Regions from separate parts of the Actinophytocola sp. NPDC049390 genome, predicted to be linked through region 1. Evidence: riboswitches for the same ligand, from Rfam matches in the RefSeq annotation. Region 1 holds a riboswitch; the other holds the start of a gene.
The links. Region 1 has a riboswitch for cobalamin ahead of ACIBVP_RS30450 (ribonucleoside-diphosphate reductase subunit alpha). Riboswitches for the same ligand answer to the same signal wherever they lie in the genome.
Positions count from the first base shown of each region.

Region 1 (4,971 bases):
GCATGCCTCACAGGACTCGGGGTTCTCCAGGGAGCAGGCGACCGCGTCCGCGGGGACCGCGGTGCTGACGGTCGCCTGCTGGATGCGGGTCGCCGGGCGCGACCGCAGGTAGTACGTGGTCTTCAGGCCGCTCGCCCACGCGTACCGGTACATCGACGACAGCTTCCCGATGGTGGGCGACGCGACGAACAGGTTCAGCGACTGGCTCTGGTCGATGTAGGGACCACGTGCGGCGGCGAGGTCGATCAGCGCGCGCTGCGGCAGTTCCCACGCGGTGCGGAACAGCCGCTTCGCGTCCGCGGGCAGCCCCGCCAGCCCCCGCACCGAGCCGTCGTCGCGCTTGAGCTGGTCGCGAGTGGCCGCCGTCCACAGTCCGTGCTTTTTCAGTTCTGCCACCAGGTACGAGTTGACCTGCAGGAACTCGCCGGACAACGTCTCGCGCTTGAACACGTTGGACACCTGCGGCTCGATGCACTCGAAACAGCCCGCGATCGACGCGATCGTGGCGGTCGGCGCGATCGCCACCAGCAGTGAGTTGCGCAGGCCGTGCTCGGCGACCTTCTCCCGCAGTGCGGCCCACCGGTCGGACTGCTTCGGCGTGATGCCCCACAGATCCGGCTGCAGGTCGCCGCGCGCGGCGCGGGTCTGCGCGTACGCGGGATGCGCGCCGGCGGACGCGGCCAGGTCGGCGGACGTCTCCAGCGCGGTGAGGTAGACCTCCTCGGCGAGCCGTGTCGACAGCGTGCGCGCCTCGTCGCTGTCGAACGGAAGGCGCAGCGCGAAGAACACGTCCTGCAGACCCATCACGCCGAGCCCGACGGGTCGCCACCGCGGGTTGCCGCGCGCGGCTTCCTCGGTGGGGTAGTAGTTGATGTCGATCACGCGGTCGAGGAACGTGACCGCGGTGCGCACGGTGTCCCGCAGCCGCGCCCAGTCGATCTCGCCGTCCGCCACGTGCGCGCCGAGGTTGACCGACCCCAGGTTGCACACCGCGGTCTCGTCGTCGGACGTGACCTCGAGGATCTCGGTGCACAGGTTGGACAGGTGCACGACGTTGCCGGGCTCGGCGGTCTGGTTGCAGGTGCGGTTCGCGGTGTCCTTGAACGTCATCCAGCCGTTGCCGGTCTGGGCGAGCGTGCGCATCATCTTCGCGTACAGGTCGCGCGCCCTGACCGTGCGGACGGCCCGGCCCGCCTGCTCGGCGGCGCGGTACGCCTCGTCGAACGCCTCGCCCCACAGGTCCGGCAGCTCGGGCAGCTCGTCCGGGTCGAACAGCGACCACTCGGCGTCGGTCTCGACCCGGCGCATGAACTCGTCCGGGATCCAGTTGGCGAGGTTGAGGTTGTGCGTGCGGCGCGCGTCCTCGCCGGTGTTGTCCCGCAGCTCCAGGAACTCCTCGATGTCCGGGTGCCACGTCTCGAGGTAGACGCAGGCCGCGCCCTTGCGACGGCCGCCCTGGTTGACCGCGGCGACGGACGAGTCGAGCGTGCGCAGCCAGGGGACGATGCCGTTGGAGTGGCCGTTGGTGCCGCGGATCAGCGCGCCACGCGAGCGGACGCGTGACCACTGGATGCCGATGCCGCCCGCGAACTTCGACAGCCGGGCGACCTGCGCGTACCGCTCGTAGATCGACTCGAGCTCGTCGCGCGGCGAGTCCAGCAGGTAGCAGGAGGACATCTGTGTGTGCCGGGTGCCGGAGTTGAACAGCGTCGGCGAGCCGGGCAGGTACGACAGGCTCGACATGAGCCGGTAGAACCGGATCGCCTCGGCCGGCGTGTGCGACAGTCCACACGCGACGCGAAGGAGCCAGTACTGCGGCCGTTCGAGCACGGTGCGGCTGTTGGGGTGGCGCAGCAGGTAGCGGTCGTGGACGGTGCGCAGCCCGAAGTACTCGAACCGCCGGTCGGCGTCGTGGTCGATGGCGTCGTCGAGCTTGCGCGCGTGCGTGGCGACGAACCTGGCGGTGTCGTCGCCGATCAGGCCGTGGGAGTGGGCGACGCTGATCGACTGGCTGAACGAGTGGATGCCGTGGCCGCGGACCTCCTTGTCGACGTAGGTGGCGAGCAGGCGCGCCGCGAGCTTGGAGTACTCGGGCTCCTCGGCGACCAGCTCGGCGGCGGTCTGGATGGACAGTCGGTCGAGTTCTTCCGTGGTGGCGCCGTCGTAGAGCCCGTTGATCGTCTTCGTGGCTACGCGTTGCGGCGCCACCGCCGGGAGTCCGGTGGCACAGCGCGCGACCGCGCGGACGATCTTGTCGACGTCGACCGGTTCGGTTTCCCCACTGCGTTTCCGGACACGCATGGTGTCCTGGATGGCGGTCACGTGTTCTCCTCGCTTTTCGGGCGCGCGAGAGAACCCCGACCGTTGGGGGTTGTCCCCGCACGCCCTCCCTCGGGGCAAGCGGACTGCACCCGGCCACGGGTGTGGCCGGGGGAGCGGGCAGGTCTTCGGACTTACGGGCAGACGCCTACTGACCGTCGCTTCCCGGACTCACGTCCAGTGCTTCGTGACGGCGTTCGTTCCCGTTCACCGCTGCGGGGCAGTCCCGGACTCCCACCGGGTTCCCTCTTGCGACGACCACCATGGCGCGATGGCCGAACCAGCTCGCGATCACTATACATAGGGTCTTGATCGAGAACAGCACCCATATGTTGTGTCGGCGTGTCGTGTTTCGTGGTTGTCCACAGCTCGCCGGGTTGTCCACAGCCAAGATCGACAACCCCGGGTCTGTCGCCCCCCGCTGGTAGGCTGGCAAGGCGGGTGGCCCCCGGGATCGGGTGGGGCCTGCGATGGCGGCGTTTTCGCGGTTCGGCGGTTTTGCCGGGTGCCGGACGTCCGGTCATGTGCCGCGTACCCGCGGGCACTACTTGAGCAACTGCCTGCGATCGGCGAGTTGTCCACAGGCAAGATCGTCAGCGGCCGTGTTGTCGGTGTCCGCCGGTAGAATTGGCGTCGGGGTGGCCCCCCGGGTTCGGGTGGGGGATGCCTGCGCAACTGTCCTGGGGCTCGGGTTTTCGAGCGTCACTCGCTCCGGCGTGGGACACCGTGCCGATCCGTCAGTCTCGCGTGAGCCGGTGCACCGGCTTCGGGTACGACGGCTGGAACGCCGCGGGCGCGCCGACCGTCGTGCTCGTCGTGCCGCAGGCTGCGTCCGCTGCCCGGACCGCCTCCGCGCACGCCGCGTCCAGCGTCGCTGGTGGCCACGCCACCCGCAGGTTGAACACCGCCCGCGCGTTCGCCGCCGTCGGCGGACCCGGTAGGTCGAGGGTCGGGGCCGCGCCTCCCGACGTCACGCTGCCCTTCGCCATGCCCGCCTCGGTCTCGACGCTGACTTTCGCGTGGCCCACCAACGTGCCCGCCGCCGCGCGGGACAGGGACGCGAGCGCCACCCGCGCCCACCGGCCCGGGGCGAGCGGACCGGTCACCGCGACCTCCTGGTTGAGCCACGCCAGCGCCGCCTCGGCGGCCGCGTACCGGTCGTAGTCCAACTCCTCGTCCGGGCGGTCCTCGGCGCCACCCGCCAGCCAGCGGTCCAGGAGAGCGGTTACCGAACCCGATCGCGCCGAGTACGGGATCACCAGCGCCGACGGGTTGCGCCGGGTCAGGTCCGACACCAGTGCCGGGACGTCCGCGCCCACCAGGTCCACCTTGTTCAGCGCCAGGACGTCGGCCTCCGCCAGTTGGTGTGCGTACAGGTAGGCCGCGTCGTCGTCGAGGCCGGCGGCCCACGCCCGCGCGAAAGCCCGGTACCGCACGGGATCCACGACCGTCGTCAGTGGCGCCACCGTCAGCGTGTCGCCGTGGTAGGCCCGCAGCGGGCGCACCACGGTCGCGCGCAGGTCGGTGCAGCTGCCCACCGCCTCGGCCAGCACGACGTCCGCGCCCGCCTCGACGAGCGTCGTCGTCACCTCGGCGAGATCGCCGAAACGGCAACAGAAACACCCGTCGAGCACCTCGCCCACCGCGTCCGTCAGGGTTCGCGCCAGTCGCGTGTCCACCAGGTCGCACCCCTGGTCGTTGGTGACGATCGCGGGCCGGTGGCCGCGGGCACGCAGCTCCCGTGCGGCCGCCAGGAGGGTCGTGGTCTTCCCGGCACCCAGGAAACCGCTCACCGGGACGAAGATGGCCATGTAATCGATTACCCCACAAGGTCGACGGTGAGGGCGGCGCCGGCTCGCACGGTCGTCGCGGTCGGCAGCGTGACCAGCACCCGGGAGCCCGTCTGCTGGAACGGAGAGCGCTCTCCCCGCACGGTCACGGTGCGGACCCGGCCGTCCACCTCGAACGCCAGCGTCGACAGGCGGACCTTGCCGTACCGCACCTCGATCTCACAGGTCTGCCTGCCGCCGTGCCGCTTCTGCCGGTACAGGCCCCACCCTTCGGCCGCTGTGAACGCCGCGCGGAAGTCGTCCGGCTTGATCTTCGGCGCGAACCCGAGGTGACCCCGTGGGCCGTGGTACTCGTAGCCGCAGACCGCGAGGTACACGCCGTGGCTCATCATCGCCCGCGCGTAGTGGTCGCTGCACTCGATCTCGTTGTACGGGTTGCGTTTCGCGGCGTGGTGCCGGTCGTGCACCGCCCGCGTCACGGCCAGGCCCTCCGCCACCATGCCCGCGCTCACCAGGCCGGCCGCGAACTGGTACTCCTGCCCGGTCCACACCTCGTTGAAGTACCCGACGACCCCACCCGCGCCCGCTTCGGTCGACCCGCCGTGCGGCCACGTGCACATCAGCGTGCCCGCCTCGCCCGGCATCGCGTACACGCGCGGGTCCGGGATGCCCGGCGGCCGGTACGACGCCGCGTCCGGTACGAAGTTGTTTCGGAAAACGCTCTCCAACGCGGTCCTGGCCTTGTCGGCGGGGAACACGCGAGGCAGTCCGAGCTGGTCGGCGTAGGTCTGCGCGTAGAGCTGGTCGATGTGGCAGCCGCGGTTGGAGTTCGGCGCGGTCGGGTGCGCGGGGTCGACGCGCT
Region 1 is NZ_JBITMQ010000012.1:149,698-154,668, forward strand. Features, by position in the region: gene ACIBVP_RS30450 (ribonucleoside-diphosphate reductase subunit alpha) at 1-2,322, opposite strand, end outside; cobalamin riboswitch at 2,421-2,619, opposite strand; gene ACIBVP_RS30455 (GTP-binding protein) at 3,057-4,130, opposite strand; gene ACIBVP_RS30460 (GH116 family glycosyl hydrolase) at 4,139-4,971, opposite strand, start outside.

Region 2 (4,971 bases), on a different contig from region 1:
AGGGCGGGCCACCGGGTGGCGCCGTTCAAGGTCGGTCCCGACTACATCGACCCCGGCTACCACACGCTCGCCGCCGCACGGCCCGGCCGCAACCTCGACCCGGTGCTGGTCGGCGAGTTCCTCGTGGGACCGCTGTTCGCGCACGGGTCCTCGGGCGCGGACATCGCGGTCGTCGAGGGTGTCATGGGACTGTTCGACGGGAAGGTCGGCACGGACGGGTTCGGTTCCACCGCTCACGTCGCCGAACTGCTCGGCGCGCCGGTCGTGCTGGTCGTCGACACCCGGGGCCACAGTTCGAGCCTCGCCGCGCTGCTGCACGGGTTCCGCACGTGGCGGCCCGGCGTACGGCTCGCCGGGGTGATCCTGAACCAGGTCGGCTCGGACCGGCACGAGGCCGTGCTGCGGGACGCGTGCGAGGACGTCGGGCTCGCCGTTCTCGGTGTGCTGCGCAGGAACGCGGCGGTGGACGTGCCGTCCCGTCACCTCGGCCTCGTCACCGCGGCGGAGCACGGCCCGGCCGCGGTGCGGGCGGTCGACGCGATGGCCGACCTGGTGGCGGGCGGCGTCGACCTCCCGGCGATCGTCCACCTGGCACGGTCGGGCACCGGGTTCCCGCCGTGGGCACCGGACATCGAACCGGTGCCGGGAACGCCGGTGGTCGCGGTGGCGGGCGGTCCCGCGTTCACGTTCGGCTACGCGGAACACACCGAGCTGCTGCGCATGGCAGGTGCGGAGGTCGCCGTCGTCGACCCGCTGCGCGACACCGCGTTGCCACCCGGCACCGCCGGGCTGGTGCTGCCCGGCGGGTTTCCCGAGCAGTACGCGGCCGAACTGTCCGCCAACACGGCGCTGCGGGCGGCCGTGGCGGCCGCGGACCTGCCGGTACACGCCGAGTGCGCGGGCATGCTGTACCTCACGCGGTCGCTCGACGGCCACCCGATGTGCGGCGTGCTGCCCGCGGACGCGGCGATGACGAGCACGCTCACGCTGGGCTACCGGGACGTGGTCGCACCACACGACTCGGTGCTGCACCCGGCGGGCACCCGCCTGACGGGCCACGAGTTCCACCGCACCACCGTCACCCCGGCGCACGGCGCCGAACCGGCGTGGCGGTGGCGTGGCGGCACGGACGGGTTCGCGGGTCCGCGCCACCACGCGTCCTATGTGCACACTCACCCGGCGGCGAGCCCGGCCTCCGTCGCCCGTTTCGTCGCGCGCTGCGCCACTCGGTCGAGCAGCACCGCGAACGCGACACCGAGCACCAGCCACAACACCGCCTGAGTGCCGAGCGAGGCGACGCGGAAGTCCCACAGCGTCTGCGCGGGGAAGTCGGCAGGCACCTCGTGGAACCGCGGCAGCAACGCGGCGACGACGGCAACGGCGACGGCGTACCCGATCCCGGCGCCGACACGGGCGAGCCACCCCGGCCGAGCACCGGCCCGCACCGCGACCACCGCCAGCACCAGCGACAGCGCCACCATCGCGAAGTAGGCGGCCGTCCGGTCGCCGATGGTCTCCGCGTGCCCGACCGCGGGCGGGTTCGGCGGGTAGACGAGGAACGGCACGAACGCGACGGCCACGAAACCGATGGCGGTCAACGCGAACGCGGTGGCACGCGGCGTCGGCGTGCCGATCCGCCCGTGGGCGAAGGCGAACGCGAGCGAGAACAACCCGCCGAGCGCGGCGCCGAACGCGCACGTGGCGATCGCCAACCCGAGCGTGCTCTGCACCTCGCGGCTGACCTCGGCCGTGCTGTGGTCAGAGCCGTGGTCGTGGCTGTGCGCACCGGCCTCCTCGATCGAGATGGCGACCTCGACCGGCGGTTCCCCGACCACGGCGGCGAACCCGAACGCGACCACACCGCCGACCAGCCCGGCGAGGAGACCCCAGACCAGCAGGGTGCGCATCAGTGGCACGGGAAACCGAGCAGGTGGCGACCGTCGTGCACGAGCTCGTGCAGGTAGGTGCCGTCGAACACGGACAGGGCGCCCTGTTCCGTGCTGACGAAGTACAGGACGATGACGAACAGCAGCCCCGCGAACACCGCCCACGGCAGGATCTGCCGGACCGGGATGACGGGAATCTGAAGGGGCACGGGCGCGTGCGCGGCCTGCGACATGTCGCCTCCTCGGGCTCGTGCGGCCCGGTTCGTGGAGCGTTTCGACGGCAGAGGGTCTGACTCGTGTCCCCGAGGACACATACAGCGGCGCGACCGTGCCGGGTTCTCACCGGCTTCCTCGTACCATCAGGTCCCTCGCAACGTATTCAGCCCGGTCGTCGGTTGTCAACAGGAGAAAGATGACCATGCGTCTCGTGCTCGTCTGCCACGGCGCCACCTCGGCGACGCGCCGTGCCGCGTTCCCCGCCGACGAACCGCTGGAGCACCCGGAGGTCGTGCTCGAGCCGCTGCGCGCCGACGTGACCTTCCGCACCCCGGCCGTGCGGTGCCTGCAAACCGCGGTCGCACTGGGTGTGGACGCGGTGCCCGACGACGGGCTGCGGGACTGTGACCACGGTATCTGGCGGGGCCGCACGCTCGACGAGGTGACCGCGGACGATCCACTGGCCGTGCACGCGTGGCTGACCGATCCCGCCGCCGCACCCCACGGCGGCGAGTCCACTCGGGACTTCCTCGGCCGGGTCGGCGCGTGGCTGGACGCGCTTCCCCGCGAGCACCACCGGATCGCCGCGGTGGTGACCCCGGCGATCGTGAAGGCCGCCGTGGTGCACGCGGTGCTCGGCACACCCGCGTCGTTCTGGCGCATCGACGTGCCGCCGCTGTCGCGGACGGTGCTGTCCGGCCATCCGATGTCGTGGACGCTCCGGCTGCCGGTCAGCCCGTGAGGAACCGGCGCAGCGGGCCAAGTCCCATCGGACCGAGCGCCAGCGCCTTGGCGTGGAAGGCCTTGCGGTCGAAGCCGGTGCCCTCGGCTCGTTCGGCCGCCGCGCGGGTCTCCCGCCAGAGACGGGCGCCGACGGCGAACGACAGGGCCTGTCCTGGCCAGCCGAGGTAGCGGTCCACCTCGAAGCGCGCCGTGGCCGGGTCGAGCCCCGCCACGTCGACGAGGACCTGGCGGGCGACCGCCGGGGTCCACTCGCTCGCCTCGGTGACGCCGTTGTGCCTCAGGATCGGCGGCCGCAGGTGCAGGCCGAGGTCGATGACGACGCGGGCCGCGCGCCACCGCCGGTCCAGCAGCATGCCGATCCGCTCCCCCGCGTCCCGGATCAGCCCCAGCTCGTCGGCGAGCTGTTCCGCGTAGTGGGCCCAGCCCTCGGCGTACCCGTGCACGTGGCACAGCGAGCGCTGCCACGGGTGCGACGGCAGCGTCATGGTGATCGCGTGCTGCAGGTGGTGGCCCGGCAGCGACTCGTGGTGGAGCGTGCTGACCTCCCGCCACGTCGCGATCCGGTCGGCGTCCGAGGGAACGGTCCACCACACCCGGCCGGGCCGGGTGAGGCCGGGGTCGGGCGGGTTGTAGTACATGACACCGGCGTCGGCTCGCACGATGTGGCACTCGACGGTCCTGGTGCGCGCCGGGATGTCGAAGTGGGTGCCGTCGAGGGCGTCGGTGGTCTCCGCGACGCGGTCACGCAGCCAGCCGACCAGGGCGTCGGCGCCGGACAACCGGTACCGCCGGTCCTCGTCCAGTGTGGACAGTGCGGCGGGCACGCCGTCGGCGGTGATCGTGGCCGCCTCCGCCGCGAGGGCCGTGTCCAGGTCACGGAGCAGGGACCAGCCGTGGTCGTACAGTTCGTCCAGGTCAACGGTCGCGCCGAGGAACGCCCGTGCGGTCAGCTCGTACAGCTCACGGCCCGCGGCGTCGTCAGCCGTGGCGTGCGCGGCGAGTTCGCCGGTCAGGAACGCGGCGAACTCGGCGGTCGCCCGTGCCGCGGCCGCGGCGGCGCCCGCCAGGCGGGTCGCGAGTGGGCCTTCGCCGGGGTACCGGCGGGCGAGTGCCGGGTAGAAGTCGTCGCGGGTCGGGTCCACCCAGGACGCGCACTGGGCGGCGACCGCGCGGATCTGGCGCAGTGGCACGACATGCCCACGCTGGGCCGAGGTGCGCAGCGTCGTCGCGTAGTCCGACAGCGCGCCCGGCACGTGCTCCAGGTTGACGGCCACGGCCGCCCAGTCGTGTTCGGTGCCGGTCGGCAGGTCGTCGAACACCTCGCGGACCTGGTGCACGGGGGTGGCGAGCGGTGCGAGGAGCCGGGTGGTGAACCCGGCCTCGTACAGGTCGGCGTCGCTCGCCGACCGTTCGGCGAGCGCGGCGCCGAGCGGGTCCGAGGTATCCACTGTGGACGCGGCGGTGGCGAGTTCGTGTCGTGCCGCGAAGGCCTCCGGGGACAGGTCGGGGATGACGACCTCGGGGGTCTCGCCGAGCGCCTGGGCCGCCTTCGGGTCGAGCCGTGCCAGTCCGGCGAGGTAGTGGTCGGCCGCTGCCACCGGGTCGGTCATCCCGCGTCCCGCAGCCTGGGCAGTACGGCGCGGCCGAGCAGGTCGACGCCGTGCCGGTCGGTGGTGCCGTGCGGGGTGCCGAACTCGACCCGGCTCGCGCCCGCCTCGAAGAGCGCGTGCGCGTGGTCTGCCACGTCGTCCGGGGTGCCCGCGAAACAGAACCGGTCGAGCAGGTCGTCGGGGATGAGCCTGCCCGCCTCGTCGTGTGCGCCGGCGGCGACGAGCGCACCGAGGCGCGCCGCAAGTTCCGGGTCGACGGTCACTGTCCGGTCCAGCGCGACGACCACGTCCACGTACATGGCGACCTCCGCGCGGGCCCGTGCCCTGGCGACGGTACGGTCCTCGTCCACGACGGTCACGGCACCGGCCACCACACCGACGTCCGCGTCACCGAGCCAGGACCGCATCAACGCCACCATGTCGGGGTTGGCGCAGCCGCCGAGCTTCACCTCGTCCGCGCACCCGGCGGCCACCCGCGCGCCACGCGGACCCCACGTGCCGAGGAGCACGTCCAC
Region 2 is NZ_JBITMQ010000002.1:418,580-423,550, forward strand. Features, by position in the region: gene ACIBVP_RS08115 (cobyrinate a,c-diamide synthase) at 1-1,281, shown strand, start outside; gene ACIBVP_RS08120 (CbtA family protein) at 1,173-1,907, opposite strand; gene ACIBVP_RS08125 (CbtB-domain containing protein) at 1,907-2,119, opposite strand; cobalamin riboswitch at 2,151-2,286, opposite strand; gene ACIBVP_RS08130 (histidine phosphatase family protein) at 2,299-2,844, shown strand; gene ACIBVP_RS08135 (DUF885 domain-containing protein) at 2,834-4,456, opposite strand; gene ACIBVP_RS08140 (LLM class flavin-dependent oxidoreductase) at 4,453-4,971, opposite strand, start outside.
Region 2: linked by a shared signal. The riboswitch ahead of ACIBVP_RS08125 (CbtB-domain containing protein) and the one ahead of ACIBVP_RS30450 (ribonucleoside-diphosphate reductase subunit alpha) in region 1 are both predicted to bind cobalamin.